Regions from separate parts of the Arthrobacter sp. LAPM80 genome, predicted to be linked through region 1. Evidence: riboswitches for the same ligand, from Rfam matches in the RefSeq annotation. Region 1 holds a riboswitch; each other region holds the start of a gene.
What was found. Region 1 has a riboswitch for S-adenosylmethionine ahead of AAGW05_RS02775 (hypothetical protein). Riboswitches for the same ligand answer to the same signal wherever they lie in the genome.
Positions count from the first base shown of each region.

Region 1 (5,672 bases):
ACTGGTCCGGGGTGCCGTCCTTGATGCCCGTCCAGTGCTGGCCGCGGCCCATACCCTTGGCCGCACGCCCGCACGCCCGCACGCCCGCACGCCCGCACAGGTCGTCCGGCGCTGGCAGCTGCAGCAGGGTCGGAAAATCATCCCGCAGTCTGTCACGCCGTCACGCATCGCCGAGAACCTGGACATTCTCGACCTTGAGCTCTCCGACGCCGAGCTTGCCTGGATCGATGCGCTCGAGAACGACGGCCGCACTGTACCGCCCCCTTCAACGGCTAATCCGGTGGGAAGGACCCCGAAACGGTCATCCGCTGGTGAAATATCACCAGCGGATGACCGTTTCGGGGTCCCGGGCCGGCACGGAGCGAGCAGCGAAACGAGCGTGTGGCTAGGCTGGAGGCGTGAACGCACCCCTGGCGCCCCGTGGCCGCAACCTTGAGATTGAGTCGCTGCCGCGCTTTGACGAGCTGGTGGCCGGAGGCGCGAAATCCATGCGTGGCTGGTATTTCCAGTCGGTTGACCTGCGCGGGAAGTCGGCCGATCTGCTGCGGCTGCACGCCTCCGGCGCCGTGTTCATGGGGTGCACCTTCGGCCATGGCATTGAGGATCAGCTGCGGTCAGGTGGCGCGCTGATCTTTCCCGCGCTCAAGCACGTCCCGTTCAACGCCTACCGAGGCCACCTGTACACGGGGGCTGAGCTGTTCGCCGGGATCGCCGGGGCCGAGTATGAAGCAGTCCCCGACGCCCGCATCTACCAGTGGAGCATGCAGGCCGGCCGTGCCCCCACGCTGCACTCAACGCTCGCCACCGCCATGCATGACCACGCCATTTCCGACGCCCTCGACGACTTTCTGTCCGCGCTCACCCGGCCCGTTGTTGGTGTCATGGGCGGGCATGCGGCGGCGCGGGGGAGCGGGCAGTATGCGCAGGCCGCGGAGTTGGGCCGTGCCCTGAGCCTTGCGGGGTTCCTCGTCGCGACAGGTGGCGGGCCTGGCGCCATGGAGGCCGCCAACCTTGGTGCCTACCTATCAACATACGACGCCGGGACCCTCGAAGGTGCCTTGCTCACCTTGGCAGCCGTCCCCGGCTTCCGCCCCTCGGTCACCGAGTGGGCAAGGGCCGCGTTCGAGGTGGTCGAGGAATACCCGCAGGGGGCGCCGACCCTTGGCATTCCCACCTGGTTCTACGGTCACGAACCGCCCAACGTCTTTGCCACGAAAATTGCCAAGTACTTCACCAACGCCCTGCGCGAGGCGGTCCTGCTTGACAGGTCCCGGGGTGGCATTGTGTTCCTGCCCGGCGCCGCGGGGACGGTTCAGGAGATCTTCCAGGACGCGTGTGAGAACTACTACGCCGCAGAGGGCGCAGTCGCCCCCATGGTGCTGGTGGGTCGGCGCTATTGGGAGGAAGAGGTGCCCGTGACGCAGCTGTTGACAACATTGGCCGCGGGCCGTGCCATGGCGGCCCACGTGCACATTGTGGATTCAGTGCAGGAGGCTTGCGCCGTCGTCGCCGGTTAGCCGCCTGCGGGCGCCGGGCACTCCCATCCTCACCGGGAACTGCGGGATTATGACCCGATCAGGCCGCCAGACGCCAGGCCGAGAAGGTACGTCGCGGCGGCGGCTCCCATGCCGATGCCCAGCTGGCGCAGGCCGCGCCACAACGGGGAAGCGCCCGAAAGCAGGCCCACCACGGCGCCAGTTCCCATGAGTGTGATGCCGACAAGCACGCAGGAGAGCAGGAGCGCACCCATCCCTGTCAGGCCAAAGAGGAACGGAATGATGGGGATGATGGCACCCGAGGCGAAGAAGCAAAAGCTCGACGTCGCGGCCCCCCACGCGGTGCCGAGGGTCTCGTGCTCGTCGACTTCCTCGAACTTGTCCGGCTGCAGCGACGTGCTGGGGTCGCAGTCGCAGCTGTACTGGCCCAGGCGCTCGGCCGCACGGTGTTCCGCAGTTTCACGGGACATGCCGCGCGCCAGATAAACGAGTACGAGTTCGTTGTTCTCAAGATCCAGGGAGGGGGCCGCTGTCAGCGTAACCTGGGTCGGCTGGGAAGCGTCGATCAGCTCACGCTGGGACCTGACGGAGACATATTCCCCGGCGCCCATGGACAGTGCACCCGCCAGCAGACCGAACACGCCGCTGAACAGGACCACTTGGCTGGACACCCCGGTCGCCCCCATGCCAACAACAAGTGAGAGGTTGCTGACAAGGCCGTCGTTTGCGCCGAAAACCGCGGCACGGAAGGATCCAGAAAGGCGGATGCGTCCACGGGTTGCCAGACCGCGGACAACCTCCTCGTGGATTGCCTCGTCGGCAGCCATGGTGTCGGTGGCGTCGGCGTCAGTGGCGTAGGGGGAGCGGGACTCCGCGCGTTGGGCCAGTGCCAGCACGAAGACCGAACCAAAGCGCCGGGCCAGCAGGCCAAGCAGGCGGTTGTGCAGGGATGGGTGGACGGGCTTTTTCGCGTGTTCGCCCAAAAGCCCGAGCCAGTGCTGCTCGTGGCGGCCCTCGGCTGCCGCCAGGGAGAGCAGGATGGTCTGCTCCTCACCGTCACGGCGCATGGCAAGGTCACGGTATACGGAAGCTTCAGCGCGTTCGTCGGCCAGGTATTGGCGCCAGCGCTTGATTTCAGCGGCTGTTGGTATGCGTTCAGGCACGGTGATGCTCCTCAAAGTCAGCCATCACTGTAGCGCCTTATTGGCCGTAATAGTGGCCGGTGGGCCTAGGGAAGCGGTTTCGGTCCGCCGCAATTCTGGCCGGGGCCTGCGCCCGACCGATCCATTCCCTGCGCCGAGGAACTGGCATAGGCTGTGTAGCCAACGGCCGTCCGTATCGGCGCCGCTGTCCTGAAGGCGGTTGTCGAATGCCCGAGATCCTGTTCCCGATGATGACGGGAGACGCCTCCGAGCCTGGCGTGCTGTCCACCTGGTACGTAGCCGACGGCGATCCGGTGCAGGAAAAGCATCTCCTCGCCGAGGTGTCCATTGACAAGGTCGACGCCGAAATTTACTCCCCGGCGGCCGGAACGGTCCGCCTGCGGGTCGCCGAGGGGGACGAAGTTGCCCAGGGGGCCGTGATCGCCGTCATCGAATGACAGGGGACAAGCATGCCGCCGCGTCGGGACAGCCCTACTGTTTCGCCAGCCTGAAGCCGACGCCACGCCCGGCCCGCACTCCTGTCTGCGCCACCGTGACAACCAAGGTGCCGATGCCAGGAATCCACCTGGCCGGGCGCACCGCCTGGGTCAGCGCCTGCACCAGTTGTTCTGCCTCCGCAGACCAATAGGCATGGTGTCCTGCGGGCGTGACAAACGTAACGGTGCCAAGATTCAAGTCCACGGCAGGAAGTACGGGGATGCCGGATGGACGTGCCAGAGCGCCGGCCTGAAGGGATTTTGCGGGTGCCACATTTGTAACAGTCATGGTCAGGACCTTTGTGTGCTCTTGCCTGCGCCGGACGGCAGCGGGCCGCTTCGTCATCTGAACCACCCATGAAGCCTGGGGTTGGCGTGCGACCAGTCGGAGCTTGGCATCGCATCTCTTGAAGTTGGAACAACACTACTCCCGTCGCATGCGGCAGCGGCTGGCGGCGTCATATATGACGTAGCCAGCCGCCGTCGTACTTTAAGTAACCAGCCCGCAAAAAACGACGAGCAATCACGATCTCTGGGTGATTGCTCGCCGTTTTTTGCGGGCTGGTTGCAAAGCGGGAGGCTACTTGGAGGCAACCGTTTCAATGTCGTCTGCATTGGAGTCGGTGGATGCTGCTGCCAGGCGGTCGTCCCAGGCCTTGCGGATGTGGGCCGGGGTTGCCGGGGTCCGCAGGGAAACCACGACGTAGACCACAAGCGCGGCGATGAGGCCGAAGTAGATGGGCTCGTTGGCGTAGATGCCATCGGCACTGGGGATCGCCCCTGTGGCGTACAGGACAAGCAGGACGATGGTCAGGACGCAGCCGACAGCGATGGACCAGGCGGCGCCCAGGCCGGTTCCGCGCTTCCATACCAGGCCACCGATGATGGCGACGAGCAGGCCGCCGACAAGGATGTCGTACGCGATGGTCAGGGCAAACACCACGTCATTGACCACGATGGAGATCAGCACCACCACGATGCCAAGGACCAGCACATACAGGCGGTTGGCGTTCACGTCGTGCTCGGGGTTGGAGGTGTCAGAGCTGTCGATCTTCTTGCCGAACCAGCTGGCCACGAACGGGACGACGTCCTTGCGTGCCACCGTTGCGGCGGCGATCAGGGAGCCTGAGGCCGTGGACATCATGGCAGCGACGGCGGCGGCCAGAACGATGCCGCCGATGCCCATCGGCAGCAAGTGGGTGGCAACTTCGGCATATACAACGTCCTTGCCCAGGGTGGCGACATCAATGTCGGGGAGGGCCACACGGGCTGCCAGGCCGATCAGGGCGCCGGCAACACCGTACAGGATGCAGTACATGCCGGCCGTGGCGCCGCCCCAGCGGGCAACTTCGGGGGTGCGGGCGGTGAAGACTCGCTGCCAGATGTCCTGGCCGATGAGCAGGCCCAGCGTGTAGACAACGAAGTACGTGATGATGGTCTGGGTGCCGATGCCGTCCCACTGGAAGAAGCTTGCATCAACGCGTTCCTTGATGCCGTCAATCCCGCCGGCTGCATTCCAGGCGAAGGGGAGCATGAGGAGGAAGACGCCGACTGTCTTGATGACGAACTGCACCTGGTCGGCCAGGGTGATGGACCACATGCCGCCAATGGTGGAGTAGACCAGCACGATGGCGCCACCGACGGCGATCGCCAGCCAGCGGTCCCAGCCGAAGAGCACCACGAAGATGGTGGCGTAGGCGCCGGTTGAGGTTGCCGAAATCATGATGGTGTAGGCCAGCATGACGATGCCTGAAACCTTCGTTGTTTCCTGGCCGTAGCGCAGGCTCAGCATTTGTGAGACGGTGTAAATCTTCAGTTTTTGCAGGGTGGGTGCGAACAGCACGCTCAGCAGCAGCACGCCGACGCCGATGGCGACCACCAGCCACATGCCCGAGATGCCGAACTTGTAGCCGAGCCCCACGCCGCCAACTGTTGACGCGCCACCGAGGACGACGGCGGCCATGGTGCCTGTGTACAGGAAAGGGCCAAGGCGGCGGCCGGCAACGAGGAAGTCACTGTTGCTCTTGGTCCGCGACTTGCCCCACCAGCCAAAGGCCAGCATGGCGACCAGATAGAAGGCGACTATGGCAATATTTAAGTCCATGTGATGCTCCAGTGCGTGAAATAGATGGGATCCCCCGGAAGTATTGCCTCTAAAGCAACATTTGTTGTCTATTAGGCTAAACTGTGATGACAGTTACAGTCAAAGTGCCGCTTGTATCAGGGCAGCCCTGATGTGAGGAGCCGCCATGAAAGCTTTGCCCCTGGAACCCAGTTCCGACCCGGTTGCCATTGGTTCGCGGATCCGCGCCGCACGCCAGGACCAGCGCCTGACCATTGAACAAGTCGCCGATGCAACGGGCCTGACCAAGGGATTTTTGAGCCGTGTCGAACGGGACCTCACCTCCCCGAGCGTCGCTTCGCTGGTGACGCTGTGCCAGGTTCTCTCGATTTCCATTGGCGATCTGTTTGCCGCACCCGAAACGCACCTGACCCGCAAAGGCGAGGGCCCGCGCATCTCCCTGGGCGGGGACGGC
Region 1 covers NZ_JBCHVD010000002.1:81,772-87,443, forward strand. The annotation lists gene AAGW05_RS02755 (aldo/keto reductase) at 1-436, shown strand, start outside; gene AAGW05_RS02760 (LOG family protein) at 399-1,517, shown strand; gene AAGW05_RS02765 (VIT1/CCC1 transporter family protein) at 1,565-2,659, opposite strand; gene AAGW05_RS02770 (biotin/lipoyl-containing protein) at 2,866-3,096, shown strand; gene AAGW05_RS02775 (hypothetical protein) at 3,131-3,424, opposite strand; SAM riboswitch class IV at 3,437-3,548, opposite strand; gene AAGW05_RS02780 (sodium:solute symporter) at 3,716-5,239, opposite strand; gene AAGW05_RS02785 (helix-turn-helix domain-containing protein) at 5,385-5,672, shown strand, end outside.

Region 2 (5,672 bases), on a different contig from region 1:
CGGACTGGAACCCCTGCTCGACGCGCTTCTAAAAGACCCGTCACGGTTCCCTGCGGTGGAAGCGGATTCCTTCGTTGACGCAGGCCGCGGCGTGGCCACCGCTGATGACGCCCTCGCCGGGGCACGGTCCATCCTGATTGAGCGGGCGGGAGCCGACGCGGCACTCGTGGGGGAGCTGCGCGAAAGGCTGTGGAAAAAGGGCCGTCTTCGTTCCTCGGTGAAAACCGGCAAGGACGCCGAGGGCGAGAAGTTCAAGGACTACTTCGACTTCGCCCAGCCCCCGCACACCCTGCCCAGCCACCGGGTCCTTGCCCTGCTGCGTGGCGAAAAAGAAGGTGTGCTTTCCCTCGACCTGAGCGAGGGTGACCCCCGCGACGCCGACGCTCAGGCGCAGGCCCGGGCCGGTTATGAAAACGCGGTGGCCCACTCCCTGGGCATCGTCGATTCCGGTCGGGCCGCCGACTCATGGCTCATGACAAGCGCCCGGCTCGCCTGGCGCACCCGCGTCCTGACCCGCCTTTCAGTTGACCTGCGCGTGCGGCTTTTCCAAAGTGCGGAGGAGGAATCGGTCCGGGTCTTTGCCGCCAACCTGCGTGATGTGCTGCTCGCCGCGCCCGCCGGAAACCGGGCCACCCTCGGCCTGGATCCGGGCCTGCGCACAGGAACCAAGGTTGCCGTGGTTGACGGCACGGGCAAGGTCGCCGCCACCGACACCATCTACCCCCACGCTCCGGTCCGGAAGTGGAATGAATCCCTGGCCACTTTGCTCGCCCTTGCGCAAAAGTACGACGTCGAACTTGTCGCCATCGGCAACGGCACGGCCAGCCGGGAAACAGACAAGCTCGCCACCGAACTCGTGGCAGAGCTCAAGCGCATCGCACCGGAACGCCAGGTGACAAAGCTCGTTGTATCGGAGGCAGGCGCCTCCGTGTATTCGGCCTCGGCACTTGCCGGCGCGGAACTGCCCGGCATGGATGTGTCCCTGCGCGGCGCCGTGTCCATTGCCCGACGGCTGCAGGACCCGCTGGCCGAACTGGTCAAAATCGACCCGAAGTCCATCGGGGTGGGCCAGTACCAGCACGACCTCACTCCGGCGAAGCTTGAACGCTCCCTCGGCGCCGTCGTGGAGGACTGCGTGAACGCCGTCGGCGTCGACCTGAACACGGCCTCGCCCGCGCTGTTGGCGAGGGTTGCCGGCGTCGGGCCGCTCCTGAGCGAGAACATTGTGGCCCACAGGAACGAAAACGGCCCCTTCACCAAGCGCCGCGAGCTGCTCAAGGTCGCCCGGCTGGGACCGAAGGCCTTCGAGCAGTGTGCCGGATTCCTGCGCATCACCGGGGGAGCGGAGCCGCTTGACGCCTCGAGCGTGCACCCGGAGGCGTACGGCGTAGCGCGCAAGATCCTCGCCGCCGTCGGCGCCAAACCGGCCGACATCGCCGGCGGTGTCGGCGCGGTTGCCGCCGTGAACCCTGCCGATTTTGTCGACGGCAGCTTCGGCCTGCCCACCATTGCTGATATTGTTTCCGAGCTGCAAAAGCCTGGCCGCGACCCCCGCCCGCGCTTCGAAACGGCAACCTTCACCGACGGCGTCGAGAAGATCACCGACCTGCGCCCCGGCATGATCCTTGAAGGTACGGTCTCCAACGTTGCAGCGTTCGGCGCGTTCGTGGACATCGGTGTGCATCAGGACGGGCTGGTCCACGTATCGGCCATGAGCAAATCCTTCGTGTCTGACCCGCACACAGTGGTTAAATCCGGGCAGGTGGTCCGGGTCAAGGTCCTGGAGGTCGAGCCCGAACGCAAGCGCATCTCCTTGACCCTGCGCCTGGATGACGATGCTGCTTCCCCTGGTGGTACTTCCAAGCACGACGCCGGCTCCCGCACCCCGGTGCGCAGCCAGCCGCGCGCCGGGGGCCAGGGCGCCCAGGGTCAGGGCGCCGGGGCGGGCCGGAGGGGGCCGGGACAGGCTGGCGCGCGGCCCAACGCTGCCCCGCCGTCCGCCACGAAGGCCGCGCCGCCGTCGGCCACGAAGGCCGCCCCGCCGTCGGCCAACACCGCCATGGCCGAGGCGCTGCGAAGGGCTGGATTGGGCAAGTAGGCCCCGTACGCAACTCAACGCTGCCACGAGTGTCCACATATCGTCGTCTTGAACCGCCGCAGCAACGGCCAAGCGACGTCAAGTGGACACTCACGGAACGTGGCGCCGCAGTCAGCCACTTGTTCGCCATGAACCACTTTTTGGGCCGAATTTCAAGCAGATGTTCGCGAAAAGTCATAAACTCGTCACAATCTTGCGGCGGAGAGGTGTTTCTTCCACACTGGAAATAGGTCATGAGTGTCAGCAATTAGCCCCGGCTTGCTGACCGGCAACCCTCCATCCGCGGTGGGGTGCCCCGGGTGAAGACCTGGCACCGAACCGACCGGTTCCGGTGCAAGCGCGGGCCATCGACGCCAGAGCCCTGCACGCACGATGCGCAGGAGGGCTTTGCTGCAGGCCTCTAGTGTGAAGGAATACATCCATGAGCAACGGTTGGTCATTTGAAACCCGTCAGATCCACGTAGGCCAGGAGCCGGACGTCACCACCGGTGCACGCGCCCTGCCGATCTACCAGACATCATCCTTCGTTTTCCCCTCAGCCGAAAGCGCCGCAGCGCGGTTCGCCCTGGCCGAGCTGGAGCCGATTTACACCCGCATCGGCAACCCCACCCAGGACGCCGTCGAACAGCGCATCGCCAGCCTCGAAGGCGGTGTGGCGGCCCTGCTGCTAGCCTCAGGCCAGGCGGCAACCACTTTCGCCATCTTGAACCTTGCCGAAGCCGGCGACCACATCGTCTCCAGCCCGAGCATCTACGGCGGAACGTACAACCTGTTCGCCAACACCCTTCGCAAGCTCGGCATCGAGGTCACCTTCGTTTCCGACCCCGATGACCTTGACGGGTGGCGTGCAGCCGTGCGCCCCAACACCAAGGCCTTCTTCGGCGAGGTTGTCTCCAACCCGCGCCAGGACGTCCTTGACATTGAGAACATCAGCGCCATCGCCCACGAGGCAGGTGTGCCGCTGCTGGTGGATAACACCCTGGCCACCCCGTACCTGATCCGCCCGCTTGAATGGGGCGCCGACATCGTCATCCACTCCGCCACCAAGTACCTTGGCGGCCATGGCAACGCCATCGCGGGCGTGATTGTCGACGGCGGCAAGTTCGACTTCGCTGCCAACCCGGAGAAGTTCCCCGGCTTCAACACCCCCGATGATTCCTACAACGGCCTGGTCTACGCCCGCGACCTGGGTGTGGGCAGCGCACTGGGTGCCAACCTGGCCTACATCCTCAAGGCCCGGGTGCAGCTGCTGCGCGACCTGGGCTCCGCCGTCGCACCCTTCAACGCCTTCCTCATTGCCCAGGGCATCGAAACCCTGAGCCTGCGCGTCGAGCGCCACGTGAGCAACGCCGTCGCCGTGGCGAGCTGGCTGGAGGAAAACGAGAACGTCGAGGCCGTGGCGTATGCCGGTATCCCCTCCAGCCCGTGGTTCGAGCGCGGCCGCAAGTACGGTCCCAAGGGCACAGGCGCCGTCATCGCCTTTGACATTGTGGGCGGGGCCGAGGCAGGCAAGCGCTTCGTCGACGGCCTTGAACTGCACTCACATGTTGCCAACATCGGCGACGTGCGCTCCCTTGTCATCCACCCGGCGTCGACCACCCACGCCCAACTTTCACCGGAGCAGCAGCTTGCCGCCGGTGTCCGCCCTGGCCTGGTGCGCCTCTCGGTGGGACTGGAGAACATCACCGACATCCTCGCCGACCTCGAAGCCGGGTTCCGCGCCGCAAAATCCGTGAGCTAAATGACTCACCTGATTCATACGGCGACGGAGCAGAAAGTGTTTTCCCCTGAGACTGAAACCGGCACTCCCGAGCCGGCCGGCACCTCCTGGGCTGCCGCCGTCGGCCAAGGCGGCGGGCTGCTGCGCTCGATCCATATCGGTGCGCTGCCGCTGGAAGCCGGGGGCATCCTGCCCTCGGTGACCATGGCCTTTGAATGCTGGGGAACGCTCAATGAGGCTGGCGACAACGCCGTCCTCATTGAGCACGCCCTCACCGGCAGCACGCACGTCAGCCGCGGCGACTCCGAGGAGGACGGCTGGTGGGAAGGCCTCGTTGGCCCCGGCGAAGTCATCGACACCGACAGGTACTTCGTGGTGTGCGCCAACATGGTGGGCGGCTGCTATGGAACCACCGGCCCGTCAAGCATTGCCGAGGACGGGCGCCCCTACGGCTCCCGGTTCCCGTTCGTCACAATCCGCGACTCGGTCCATGCCGAGGCGCGCCTGGCCCAGAAGCTGGGCGTCACCGCATGGCATGCGGTCATCGGCGGGTCGATGGGTGGTGCGCGCGCCCTTGAATGGGCTGCGAGCTACCCGGAGCGGGTGCGCCGGTGCGCCGTCGTCGCCTCATGCGCGGCCAGCACGGCGGAGCAGATCGCCTTTGCCCAGGCCCAGGTGCTGGCCATCCGGCAGGATCCGAATTTTGCCGGCGGGGACTATTACGACGGCGCGGCCCCCACCGCCGGCTTGGGGCTCGCCCGCCGGATTGCCCACATCACCTACCGCTCCGAGACGGAGATGGGTTCGCGCTTTGGCCGTCAGGCCCAGGACGACGGCGGCACCATCAGCCACGAACGTCTCGAGCCCAACGCTGTGGGCAGGTACCGGGTCGAAAGCTACCTTGACCACCAGGCACGCAAGCTGGTGGGACGGTTCGACGCCAACAGCTACATCGCCATCACGGAGGCGCTCATGAGCCATGACGTGGCCCGCGGGCGCGGAACCCTCGAACAGGCGCTGGCTGGCACCGAGGGTGTGGAATTCCTTGTGGCTGCCGTCAGCAGCGACCGGCTGTACTTCCCCGTCCAGTCGGAAGAACTTGCCGCTGCCCTTCCGGGGGAGGTCGCCGTTGGGCGCATTGACTCGCCCATTGGCCATGACGGCTTCCTGACGGAGGTTGCCACCGTGGGTGAACTGCTCCGGGAGTCCTTCTTCAAGGCCTGAACAACGAGGACGAAGGTCGCATCTTCGTCCTAGTTGTTCAGGCGGTTAGAAGTTCTTGAAAATTGCCTCGCGGTGGACGGCGTATTGTTCCGCCGTGACCTGGCCGTTGCGGCGTGCGGCATCAAGGGCTTCAAGCTGGCGCTTGAGCTCGGCCTCGGCCTTCATGCGCTCGTTGGCGAAATTGGCTATCTGGTGGCCGTGGGCGGGGTCATAATTTTTCATCGGCACGCCGTTGAGCAGCGTTCCAACAAAGGGCGCGTTCGTGGGCTGGTGCGCAACACCGGCACGGCCGGCGGGGTTGGAGTTGTTCGTGTTTTGCTGTCCGTCCCGCCTCTTACGGCCGGCAGCCCTGATGAAGGTGCTGAAAAGCACGACAGCAATGATGATCAGCACAAAGAACGGCTGAATGGTGAATGAGCTGGACGAAGACGCGGCAACGGTTCCCATCGCCAGTGACTCGATCATGATCGGCACAACACACCTCTTCCAGGCAATGGGGCCCACACGGGCGCCTCCTTCCATCCTAGTCGTGAAAGCTGTCATATCCTCGGGACGGAGTGGGGGCGGGACGTTCTTCATGGGCAATTCAGAGCCAACAGTGGGAGTCAAGCCCCACGATTGTCCTTGACC
Region 2 covers NZ_JBCHVD010000005.1:176,439-182,110, reverse strand. The annotation lists gene AAGW05_RS07715 (Tex family protein) at 1-2,098, shown strand, start outside; SAM riboswitch class IV at 2,328-2,444, shown strand; gene AAGW05_RS07710 (bifunctional o-acetylhomoserine/o-acetylserine sulfhydrylase) at 2,520-3,839, shown strand; gene metX (homoserine O-acetyltransferase MetX) at 3,876-5,042, shown strand; gene AAGW05_RS07700 (hypothetical protein) at 5,088-5,507, opposite strand.
Region 2: another riboswitch for S-adenosylmethionine. It lies ahead of AAGW05_RS07710 (bifunctional o-acetylhomoserine/o-acetylserine sulfhydrylase); the one in region 1 lies ahead of AAGW05_RS02775 (hypothetical protein).

Region 3 (5,672 bases), on a different contig from region 1:
GATCGGCGTCGAGTGCACCTGGCTTGAAGACAACGACCTGCAGATCCGCCGCCCCGCCGTGCTCGATTTGGCCGCCATGGACATTGCCGCCGCCAAGCGCACCCGCAGCGTCATCATGCTGTTGGGCCCCCTGTTGGATGAAGAAGACACCTACCGCATTCCCTATGCCGGTGGCTGCGACCTCGGAACCCGCACCGTGGAGCCGCACATGCAGGCCCTGCGCGAATTCGGCCTCACCGTGAAGGCCCACGACGGTTTCTACCAGGTGCAGGCTCCCGTCAGCGACACCGAAGACCGCACCTTTGTGCTGACCGAGCGCGGTGACACCGTGACCGAAAACGCCATCATGGCCGCCGCGCACCGCGAAGGCACCACCGTGATCCGCAATGCCAGCCCGAACTACATGGTCCAGGACCTCTGCTTCTACCTTCAGGGCCTGGGCGTCGGTGTTGACGGCGTTGGCACCACCACACTGACCATCAAGGGCAAGTCCCGCATCGATGTGGACATTGAGTACGCGCCGTCCGAGGACCCCATCGAGGCCATGAGCCTGATCACCGCCGGTATCGTGACGAAGTCCGAGGTCACCGTGACACGCGTTCCCATTGAGTTCATGGAAATTGAACTCAAGGTGCTCGAGCAGATGGGCTTCCGCTACCTCAAGTCCCCCGAGTACATGGCCCGCAACGGCAAGACCCGCCTGGTGGACATCACCACCTTGCCGTCTGAGCTGAAGGCCGCACCGGATAAGATCCACGCCATGCCGTTCCCGGGGCTGAACATTGACAACCTGCCGTTCTTCGCCGTGATCGCCTCGTGCGCCGAGGGTACAACGCTCATCCACGACTGGGTCTACGAGGGCCGCGCCATTTACCTGACGGAACTGAACCGCCTCGGCGCCGGCGTCCGCCTGCTTGACCCGCACCGCATCGACATCAAGGGCCCCGTCGCCTGGCGTGCAGCGGAAATCGGCTGCCCTCCGGCCCTTCGCCCCGCCGCCTGCATCCTGCTGGCCATGCTGGCCGCGAAAGGCACGTCCGAACTGCGCAACATTTACGTGATCGAGCGCGGCTACGAGGACCTGGCCGAGCGCCTAAACACCATCGGCGCCGAGATCGAGTACTTCCAGGACTGATCCGCGCATAAAGTACGACTCCGCGCATAAAGTACGACGTCGGCGGGTGACCGTCAAGGGAAGGGGCCCCGCCGCCGTCGTGCTTCCAGCCTCAACGAGGCGGGCCGGCTAGATTGCGGCCAGGGCCCCGGCCAGATCGGACTTGAGATCCTCGAGGTCCTCCAGCCCGACCGACAGGCGCAGGAAACCGTCGGACAGCCCGATCGCGGCACGACCCTCGGGACCCATGGCGCGGTGCGTCGTGGTGGCCGGGTGGGTGATGAGGGACTTCGCGTCGCCGAGATTGTTGGAGATGTCGATGACCTGCAGCGCATTCAGCAGTGCAAACGCCGCATCCTTCCTGGTCCCACCGGCAGGAGCAGCAAGCTCGAAGGTCAGCACAGTGCCGCCGGCCTTCATCTGCTTTTTGGCCAGCTCGAATTGCGGGTGCGATGGCAGGTGCGGGTACAGCACGCGCGCAACCTGCGGCTGCGCCTGAAGGAACTCACCCAGGGCCAGCGCGTTGTTGCATGAATGGTTGACGCGCAGGCTCATGGTTTCAAGGCCCTTGGTCAGCACCCAGGCATTGAATGAAGACAAGGCGGGCCCGGTGTGGCGCATCAGGTTCCTGACGGGGCCGTCAATGAATTCCTTCGTGCCAAGGATCGCCCCGCCCAAAACCCGGCCCTGCCCGTCAATGTGCTTGGTGCCCGAGTACACGATGATGTCAGCGCCGAAGTCGCCGCAGCGCTGCAGCAGCGGGGTGGCGAACACGTTGTCGGCCACCACCTGGGCGCCGGCGGCGTGGGCGAGGTCGCACACCGCCTGCACGTCAACGATTTCCTGCATCGGGTTCGACGGCGACTCAAAGAACACCGCCGTGGTGGGCACCGACAACGCCTCGCGCCACTGCTGAAGATCCGGTCCGTCAACGAACACCGTCTCCACGCCCCAGCGCGGGAGCAGTTCGTTCAGGATCACGAAGCAGGAGCCAAAGAGCGAGCGAGCAGCCACCACGCGGTCCCCGGCAGCCAACAGCGCACCCAGGGCCGTGAACACGGCCGACATGCCCGACGCCGTCGCAAAGCACGCCTCCTTGCCCTCGAGCAGGCGCAGCCGTTCCTGAAACGTTGCCACCGTCGGGTTGCCGTAGCGCGAGTACACGAACCTGTCGACCTCGCCGGTGAACGCCTGCTCGGCGGCCTCGGCGGACTCGTACACAAAGCCGGAGTTCAGGAAAAGGGCTTCGGAGGTTTCCTGAAAGTTGGTGCGGTCAAGCCCGCCACGCACGGCCCGGGTGTCCTGGGCCCACGTGGCTGCGTGCTCGTTAAAGTTGCTCAATTGCGTTTCCTTGGCTGTCGCTGGTGGTGCGTACTTGTTTTAAGCACGACGGCGGCACAATCGTCGGACGATTGGCGTACCGCGGTGCTGTGTGGGCGGTGCGTTGGGGCTCAGTGGCGTGTCAGTGCCAGGGCAGGTTGCGGTTCTTCCAGCCGTTGGCCACCCTGTCGCCGTAGCTGTCGGGCACGCCCTCAAAGCCCTCGAGAATGTTGTAGGCCGTGTAGCCGGCGGCCGTTGCGGCCTCGGCTGCGGCAATGGAGCGCGCTCCCGAACGGCACAGGAACACGAGTGGCTTCCCGGTGGGCACGGCTGCCTGCAGCTGGGTCAGGAACTGGGGGTTGTTCGTTCCGTCGGCCAGGTTCCACTGGATGAAGACAGGCTCGGTGTCCAGGGTTGAGGTGTCGGGGACGCCGATGTGGGCCCATTCGCCGTCGGTGCGCACGTCAACGAGGACGGCCCCGGCAGCCACCCGGTCCCAGGCCGTGTCGGGGGCTAGGTCGCCGGCGTAGCTCATGCGATGCCCTCGCCATCGAACTCCAGCTCGGCGTCGAGGTCATCAACGGCATTGGCGACTGCGGCATCGCTGGTGGCAATTGCCTGCGGGAGAACCACTGCCTGGGCCGCGATCACCGAGGTGCCGTTGAACGTCACCGCGGGCCCGCCGTGCAGGACGTAGCCGTCTGCCAGGGCTTCGGAAATACGCTCACAAAAGGAGCGGTCGTCGGGGCCGGTGATGAGCCGGTAGGCCAGGGGGGATTCTTCCGCGGACATGATGTCTCCTCATTGCAAGTGGCTGGCATTTGCAAGCGGACGCTGGTGGCGGTGCTTAATACAAAGGGCTCCACCGCAGGAGGGTTCGCGCTTGCAAACATCAGCCGTTGGTAGCTGGGTTTGCCGAGTATTCACCTGAGGCACCCCGCCGGAAAGAGGGTTGCCGGCCAGCAAGTCAGGGCTTTGTGCTGGCACTCATTACTCCCCTTGAAAGTAGCACATCCACCCCCGCAGGCACCCACTAGTTCCAGAGTGTGGCACAACGTGACGCCGGGGATGCGGGGCGGTGACGCCGTGAACTGGCAGAATAGGCTCCATGACCTCCAGCCGCGCCTTTGCCGCCGTCCGTTTCCTGTGCGGGGCGGTGACGCTCATTGCCGTCGGAACCCAGCTGGGTATCCACATCGGCCACGGCTTCAGCGTGTTGAACTTCTTCAGCTATTTCACCAACCTCTCCAACATCTTCGCCGCCGTCGTCCTTGTCGTGGACTCGGTGCTGACGTGGCGCGGGAAAGATTTGGGGCCGGCGTGGGCTTTGCTGCGCTGCATCTCGGTGGTGTGCATGGCCCTGGTTGGCATTGTCTTTAGCGCGCTGCTGAGGGACGTCGATCTGGGCTCCCTGCTTCCGTGGATCAACACCTGGCTGCACTACGTCATGCCTGTCGCGGTGGTGGCCGATTGGCTGATCCAGCCGCCCCGCCACGGAATCCCGCTCAAGCGCGTGGCCGTCGCGGTGGTGTTTCCGCTGGCATACCTGGCCTATTCCCTGACCCGCGGCGCCGCCACAGGGTGGTACGCCTACCCGTTCCTGAACCCGTCGGACGGCGGATATGCGGGCGTGCTGCTGACCTGCCTTTTCATCGCCGTGGGTTTTGTGGCGATGACGCTGCTCATCATGGCACTGGGCAACCAGCTGCGCAGGAAATTGCCCGTGGCGTAGTTCAGAGGGTCTGTGCCAGCAGCGCCGAGAGTTCTGCGCTGAGCCGTTCCCGGATGTCCCTGGTGCCGATTTCCGCACCGTCGATGGTGTTCACTGGTGCCAGCAGACGCATGCTTGAAATGAGCCACACGGCGTCGGCGTCGAGCAGGTCCGCGGGGGTCACGGGGCCGTAGCCAAGCTCCCATCCTGCAGCCTTCGCCGCGGCAAAAAGTGCGCCCTGCGTTGTGCCGGGCAGGATCCCGGTGTCAAGGTGGGGGGTGATGAGCCGCTTGACGGGGACGCCCGAGTCGTCGGATATGTGTGCCAACAGAACGGACGACGTGGGCCCCTCCAACACGAGCGAGTCGCCACTGGTGAAGATAACGTCATCGGCGCCCAGCTTGTGGGCGTGGCGCAGGGCGGCCATGTTCACCGCATAGGAAAGGGTCTTGGCACCCATGAGCAGCCACGGGGCGCGCGCGGCAAGGTCGCTGTCGTAGCCGCGGTCAAGCAGGAGAACGTCCAGCCCCTTGGCGCGCTGCTCGGCCAGTGCAGGGGAAACGGCTGAAACCTGCACCCAGGCTGTGGGGGCGTTGGCGCCCTCGGGTCCGCGTGTGGCGATCAGCCGCACTACGCACTGGTCTTCAGCAAGCGCCGAGGCGACTGCATCTGATGCCTGCGGCGACGTGTCGGCGTAAGCCGTGAGCGCCGTCGTGATTGCGCCCTGCCAGAGGTCGGCGGCGGGAATCGCCAGGTCCATGATCTGGGCCGAAACGGCAAGTCGGTCCAGGTGGGCCTGGATCTTGCGTGGGACCCCGTTGATCGCGAGCATGGACTCAAAAACGCCGTCCCCCCGCGTGACGCCCTGATCGGTGGCCAAAATGGCCGGCGATGCGGCGTCGGCCAGGCGGCCTGCGGGGTGGGCGGGGTCCAGAAATACCAAAACTGTCATGCTTTAGAGCTTATCCCCACGCCTGGGCCAGGACTGACTTGCCAAAGGTGAAGGCACGGACCAGGCCGATAACGCCCAAAATGATGACCATGATGAACAGGCCCAGCAGCACCTCGAGCACACGCATACCGGCAGAAATGCAGTGGCTGAAGATGCCCACCGCAACCTTGATAGCGCCGGTGATGAGGAAGTTGATGCCAAGGATCATGGCAACTGCCCCGCTGGCGGCATACGCGATGCGCAGGCCCTTGAGCGGCTGCTGTGGGAGCTTCTGCGGGTCCAAGGAAAAGACGTCGATAGTGACATGGGCGCGGCCTGAGCTGCTCATGGTGTGCTTTCCTTCGCCCGTTGGAATATACGCCCGGCATAGCGGCCGGATGCTTTCTTCGGGGGTGGAATCTGCAGCACCCTCGGTGTCACACTCGTGGGGCAGGCAGTACTCGGGCTCTGGCGCTGGGGCGGATAGGCTGGTGGCATTCGCAGTTATAAGGAGCCGAGGATCAAGGCCCCTGGGGGAAGGGGAAGACTGGATGATTTGGACGGCATTTAATCTGCCCACGGGCGCATGGTTTTCC
Region 3 covers NZ_JBCHVD010000006.1:81,584-87,255, reverse strand. The annotation lists gene AAGW05_RS08230 (UDP-N-acetylglucosamine 1-carboxyvinyltransferase) at 1-1,135, shown strand, start outside; gene AAGW05_RS08225 (O-succinylhomoserine sulfhydrylase) at 1,244-2,455, opposite strand; gene AAGW05_RS08220 (rhodanese-like domain-containing protein) at 2,577-2,969, opposite strand; gene AAGW05_RS08215 (DUF1737 domain-containing protein) at 2,966-3,226, opposite strand; SAM riboswitch class IV at 3,309-3,429, opposite strand; gene AAGW05_RS08210 (Pr6Pr family membrane protein) at 3,543-4,166, shown strand; gene AAGW05_RS08205 (aminodeoxychorismate lyase) at 4,168-5,097, opposite strand; gene AAGW05_RS08200 (hypothetical protein) at 5,108-5,425, opposite strand; gene cls (cardiolipin synthase) at 5,628-5,672, shown strand, end outside.
Region 3: another riboswitch for S-adenosylmethionine. It lies ahead of AAGW05_RS08215 (DUF1737 domain-containing protein); the one in region 1 lies ahead of AAGW05_RS02775 (hypothetical protein).

Region 4 (5,672 bases), on a different contig from region 1:
CGCAGCGAGAAGAACCCATACGAGCAGGTAGCCGAAGCTTGCGCCCGATGTCAGGTTGGCTGCGACATTGCCGGGGTCAACGTAGGCGATGGCCGCCACAAAGGCAGGTCCCAGCAGCAGGAACAGGCCTCCGCGCGGCCTGCGCAGCGGCTTTGCCTTGAGTGTGTCGAGCACTAGCCAACCTTTCCATCTGCCTAAATCAAATATTTAGGCATACCGAAATCATAGGCTTAGTGTGATGCCGTTGTCGAGGCGCCCCGGCGGCCCGGGTGCGGTGTAGGCTTAGAGCCTGCGTGTCCGCCAGGTCTGGGCCACATAGGGCAGCTGGAGTTCCTCGCCGGGAACATGGCCCAGATGCTCCAACAGGTACCACTGCAAATTGCCCATGACCTTGGCCCGCACTGGTTCCGATGCCTTGAGGTAGTAGCTGCGCGACTGGGCCAGCTCCATGATCTCCTCGGGTGTCAGCGTCTGCGCCCACTGTGTTTCGTGAGGCTCCGCCGGGGCGAATTCAGGGCCGACCGCAGGACGGAAGTCAGGCTTGTGGACGTCGCCTGCGTGCATGATCCGGGCCAACCGGTGGACCCAGGGAAGTCCGACGTCGAGCTGGTTCCAGACCAGCCCGAGCACTCCGCCGGGACGCAGCACCCGGGCAATTTCGGTGCTTGCCGCCAGGGGGTCGAACCAATGCCAGGCCTGTGCGACAACGGCCAGATCCACTGTTGCATCGTCCAGCCCCAGGTGTTCGGCGGTGCCCACAAGGGTGCGGACCTGCGGCAGGTTGGCCCCGAGCTGTGCGAGCATGTCAGCCGATGGGTCGACGGCGGCAAGGTTCCATTCGTGCTGTGCGAGCAGCTGCGTGTACTTGCCCGTTCCTGCGCCGACGTCCAGGGCGTCGCGGACGGGAATTCTTGCACCCTCCAGCAACCACTGAAGGGATTCGGCAGGGTAGCCCGGACGGATCTTGTCGTAGTGGCGCCCGCCCTCAAGGAAAGCCGCGGCCATGTCCCTGCGCCGTTCCGCGTCAAAAACCGGTCCGCCTGTGCCTGCCATGGTGCTCCTGAAAAGTTGTGCCGGATGTGCCGTTCAACTTTACCCGCCCCCCAAACGCTCGGTTACATTCGGTGCTTGTTGTGGCAACGCTCGGTTGGTTGATAACCGAGCGTCTGCTGCAAACCCGCAGAAAGTAACCGAGCGTCTGGCGCAAGCAGACCGAAAGTAACCGAGCGTCTGGGTTAGGCGGCGGCGCAGGGGGCTGCGCCCGCGGTGCCCGGGGTGTTCGGCGCCCATTCGGGGTAGGACCTGTTGTCGTTGGCGGGTACCCAGCGGCCGGCGTCAACGACGTAGTCCCAGCCCAATCCGTCACGCAGCAAGGTGGTGATGCCGTCAATGAGCCGCTGCGCATCCTCGCTGCGGGATCCGACACCAAAGCTTGCCCGCAGGGATCCGGAGGGAAGGCCGAGGCGGTTCAGCAGCGGGTGGGCGCAGAACTTGCCGTCGCGCACGCCCACGCCGTGCTCGGCGGAAAGGTATGCGGCGACCAGTCCGGCGTCGTACCCGGTGACCGAGAAGTTCACGACGCCGATGCTGCCGCAGCCAGGGTGGGTGGCGGAGTCGGAGAACAGGGAGTGGACGTTGACGCCGTCGAGCGCCTCGAAGCCTGCCACGAGGTGGGCGCGCAGGAGCTGTTCGTGGTTGTGCCAGTCGTCCGCGTCAAGGCCGGCAAGGACGGTGGCTGCCTTGGCCAGGGTTGCGGCGCCGAGGACGTTGGGGGAGCCGGCCTCGTGGCGGGCGGGGCCGTCGGTCCAGGTGGTCGATTCGAGCCGGACCTCCCGCACGGCGCCGCCGCCGGCGAGGTGGGGTGTGCCGGCATCGAGCCAGTCGGGTCGGCCAACCAAGACGCCTGAACCAAACGGCGCATAGAGCTTGTGGCCCGAGAATGCCAGGTAATCGATGCCGCTGGCAGTCAGGTCAATGCGGCGGTGCGGGGCCAGCTGGGCGGCGTCGACCACGATGCGTGCCCCGTATTGGTGGGCCAGGGCGGCCAGTTCCGCCACAGGGAGCACCTCGCCCGTGACATTCGAGGCACCCGTGACGGCCAGCAGAAGGACGTTTCCGGCGCGCAGCTGCGTCTCAACGCGGGCAAGGGTCGCGGCGATCGATGAGCCGGCGACGACGGATCGGTGCGGCAGCGCCTGCCACGGCAGCAGGTTCGCGTGGTGCTCCAGGTCCAGGTACAGCACCTCGCCATGTGCGTTGGAACGGCCCTCGACGTAGCCGCGCTGCTTGAGGATGCTGTCGACGCAGCCGGCCAAGAGGTTCAGTGAGTCCGTCGTGTTGCGGGTGAAGATGACGGTGTCGTCCTCACGCGCGCGCACAAATTCAGCCACAATGCGGCGCGCATTTTCATACACGGATGTGCTGACCTGCGAGGCGAATCCGGCCCCGCGGTGCACACTGGCGTAGTAGGGGAGCACCTCGTTCAGGTGGGCGGCCACCTCTTCGACGGCCGGGGCCGACGCCGCGTAGTCGAGGTTGGCGTACCGCACGTGGCCGCCCTGGATCAGCGGGGCGGCCAGATCCTGGCCCACGACCGGCAGCAGGGGTGAGTCGGCGAGGGTGGTCTTTTCCAACAGGGCATGGCTCATGAAAAAATTCCTTCAACGGAAGGACCCCTGGCGCTGCCAAGGAGTCCGCGCTTGCCAAGACCGCTCCGGCCTGGCCAGGTCGTCACCCGGGGCACCCCGCCGCGAAAGGAGGGTTGCCGGCCAGCAAACCGGGGTTTAGCGCTGGCACTCGTGACCTATGCAAAGAAGATTAGCCCAAGATCCGCGCCTGCGCATCTATTACGTTGCGTAACGCGGCGGGCCCGGCGAACGGTGGGAAAAAAGAACGACGGCGGGAGGCCGCCGTCGTTCTTAACCCACCTGTGCTGGGGCGTGGAGCTAGCCCAGAAGGTCATCCCAAGCCGGGTTAAGGCGCTGCAGCACCTCGGTGTGGAGGATGGAATTGGTGGCAAGGGCGTTGCCGCCGAAGGGGCCGTCGGCGCCCTCGAGCGAGGTGAAACGGCCCCCCGCCTCGGTGATGATCGGAACGAGCGCGGCCATGTCGTGGAGGTTGAGTTCGGGCTCGCAGGCGATGTCGACGCTGCCCTCGGCGACCATGCAGTACGACCAGAAATCGCCGTACGCGCGGGTGCGCCAGACGTCGTCGGTGAGGGAGATGAACTCGTCGCGGTTGCCGCGCTCGGCCCAGCCCTTCAGGGACGAGTAGGACATGGAGGCGTCCTTGAGCTCGGAGACGTTGGAGACGCGGATGCGCGTGGCGGCGGCGAGCGACCTGCCCATGTAGGCGCCGGTGCCCTGCGCGGCCCACCAGCGCTTGCCCAGTGCGGGGGCGCTGACCAGCCCGACCACGGGGACGCCGTCGTCAACGAGTGCGATCAGCGTGGCCCAGACGGGGACTCCACGGACGAAGTTCTTTGTGCCGTCGATGGGATCGATGATCCAGCGGCGCGAACCCTGGCCCGTGCTGCCAAACTCCTCGCCCAGGACGGCATCGCGCGGACGTGCCCGGGCCAGCTGACTGCGGATCGACTCCTCTGCGGCCTTGTCCGCATCCGTCACCGGGGTCAGGTCCGGCTTGGTCTCGATGGCCAGGTCAAGGGCCTTGAAACGGGACATGGTGAGGGAATCCACGCTGTCGGCCAGCACGTGGGCCAGGCGGAGGTCGTCGTTGTAGGTCTGGTGTTCGATCGTCATGTAGATCACGCTATCGTGGTTTGCGCCAAACACCCGGTTAGACGCCGGTCGTGGCACCCGAACGCCTGCACAATGCAGGTGGCCCGCTCCGTTATGCGTTGAGTTCGAGGTTGGACCCGGCGCATAAACCGTTATGCGCCGAACCCGGGTGTGAGTCCGGCGCAGAAGAGGACGGGTCAGTCCGTGACGCCCAGTTCCTTTTCAGCGGCCCGGCCCTCTGTCCGATCGCTTGTGCCCAGCAGACGGCGCAGCGAGGCAAGGCGGGCAGGTCCCGACGGACCGGCGTGACCTGCTGCAACGTACGGGTCAAGCCCGCAGTTCACCGCTGCGGTGTCGTGCTTGCAGCCGCGTTCGCAGTCGTCAGTGCCTGGTTGGAGGTCGGGGAAGGCATGCAGGATCCTGTCGGGATCCACATGGGCCAGCCCAAAGGAGCGGATGCCGGGGGTGTCGATGATCCACGAGCCCGGCAGCGCATCCTGCAACTGCAGGGCGAGCGCGGAGGAGGACGTGTGGCGGCCGCGGCCCGTGACGGCATTGACTCCGCCGGTGGCCCGCTGAGAACCTGTCAGGGCATTGACCATGGTTGACTTGCCCACACCCGAATGGCCAACAAGCACACTGACCTTCCCGTCGAGGTAGCCGTGCAGCTGCTCCACCGCGCCGCCAGCGAGCAGTGCGGAGTCGCCGTCGTCGCTGCGCGCATCAATGCCCGAGGCGCCGTCGGCTGCCGTGCGGCTGATGATGACAGTCATGTCCAGATGCTCGTAGTTGGCCAGCAGCTCGGACGGGTCCTTGATGTCTGTCTTGGTGATCAGCAACAGCGGGGCGATGCCTGCGTCGTAGGCGGCAACCAGGGCGCGGTCGATGAAGCCTGTGCGTGGCTCCGGGTTGGCCGCGGCCACGACGATGACAAGCTGGTCCGCGTTGGCCACCACCACCCGCTCGATGGGATCGGTGTCGTCGGCGCTGCGGCGTAGCAGCGTGCGGCGCTCCTCGATGCGCACAAGCCTTGCCAGGGTGTCGGGCTTGCCGGTGGTGTCGCCCACGAGGGATACGAAGTCTCCGGCCACCACGGGATTGCGCCGCAGTTCCCTGGCCCGTGCTGCGATCAGGGTGCGTTCGGAGGGCTGGTTTTCATCCACGATGGCCGTGTAGCGCCCGCGGTCAACCGTGACAATCCGCCCGATGACGGCGTCCTCGTGGGCGGGCCTGTCCTTGGTGCGCGGCCGGCTGCCCTTCTTGTTGGCCCGCACGCGGACATCGGACTCGTCCCAGTTGCTGTAATCCTTTGCCATGTCCTACGCTCCGGCTTTAACCGCCGCGGTCTGTGCGACCATGGCCGCCCACAGTGCAGGGAAGCCGGGCATGGTTTTTGCCGTGGTGGCAATGTTTTCAACCTCGACGCCGGGCACCGCCAGCCCGATGATCGCGCCGGCCGTCGCCATGCGGTGGTCATGGTAGCTGTGGAACACTCCGGCCCGCAGGGGAGCGGGGTTGATGATCAGCCCGTCCTCGGTCTCCTTGGCATCCCCGCCCAGGGCGTTGATCTCGGCAACGAGTGCGGCCAGTCGGTCGGTTTCGTGGCCGCGCAGGTGCGATATGCCGCGAAGGCGCGACGGGGTCGAGGCCAAGGCGCAAATGGCGGCCGTCGACGGTGCGAGCTCAGAGGTGTCCGAGATGTCAACACCGCGGATTTCCGCGCCACCCGTGACTGTCAAGACGCCGTCGTCAAGGGTCACCGTTGCACCGAACTGAGGCAGGATTTCACGCCATTTGTCGCCCACCTGGGTGGTGTTGGCCGGCCAGTTCGGGATGCGCACTGTGCCACGGGTGGCCAATGCTGCGGCAAGGAAGGGGCCGGCGTTGGAGAGGTCCTGCTCAAGCACGACGTCGAACGCGGCAATGGGGCCG
Region 4 covers NZ_JBCHVD010000001.1:206,847-212,518, forward strand. The annotation lists gene AAGW05_RS00890 (Nramp family divalent metal transporter) at 1-174, opposite strand, end outside; gene AAGW05_RS00895 (class I SAM-dependent methyltransferase) at 283-1,053, opposite strand; gene AAGW05_RS00900 (aminotransferase class V-fold PLP-dependent enzyme) at 1,236-2,648, opposite strand; SAM riboswitch class IV at 2,691-2,804, opposite strand; gene hisN (histidinol-phosphatase) at 2,946-3,761, opposite strand; gene rsgA (ribosome small subunit-dependent GTPase A) at 3,938-5,056, opposite strand; gene aroA (3-phosphoshikimate 1-carboxyvinyltransferase) at 5,060-5,672, opposite strand, start outside.
Region 4: another riboswitch for S-adenosylmethionine. It lies ahead of AAGW05_RS00900 (aminotransferase class V-fold PLP-dependent enzyme); the one in region 1 lies ahead of AAGW05_RS02775 (hypothetical protein).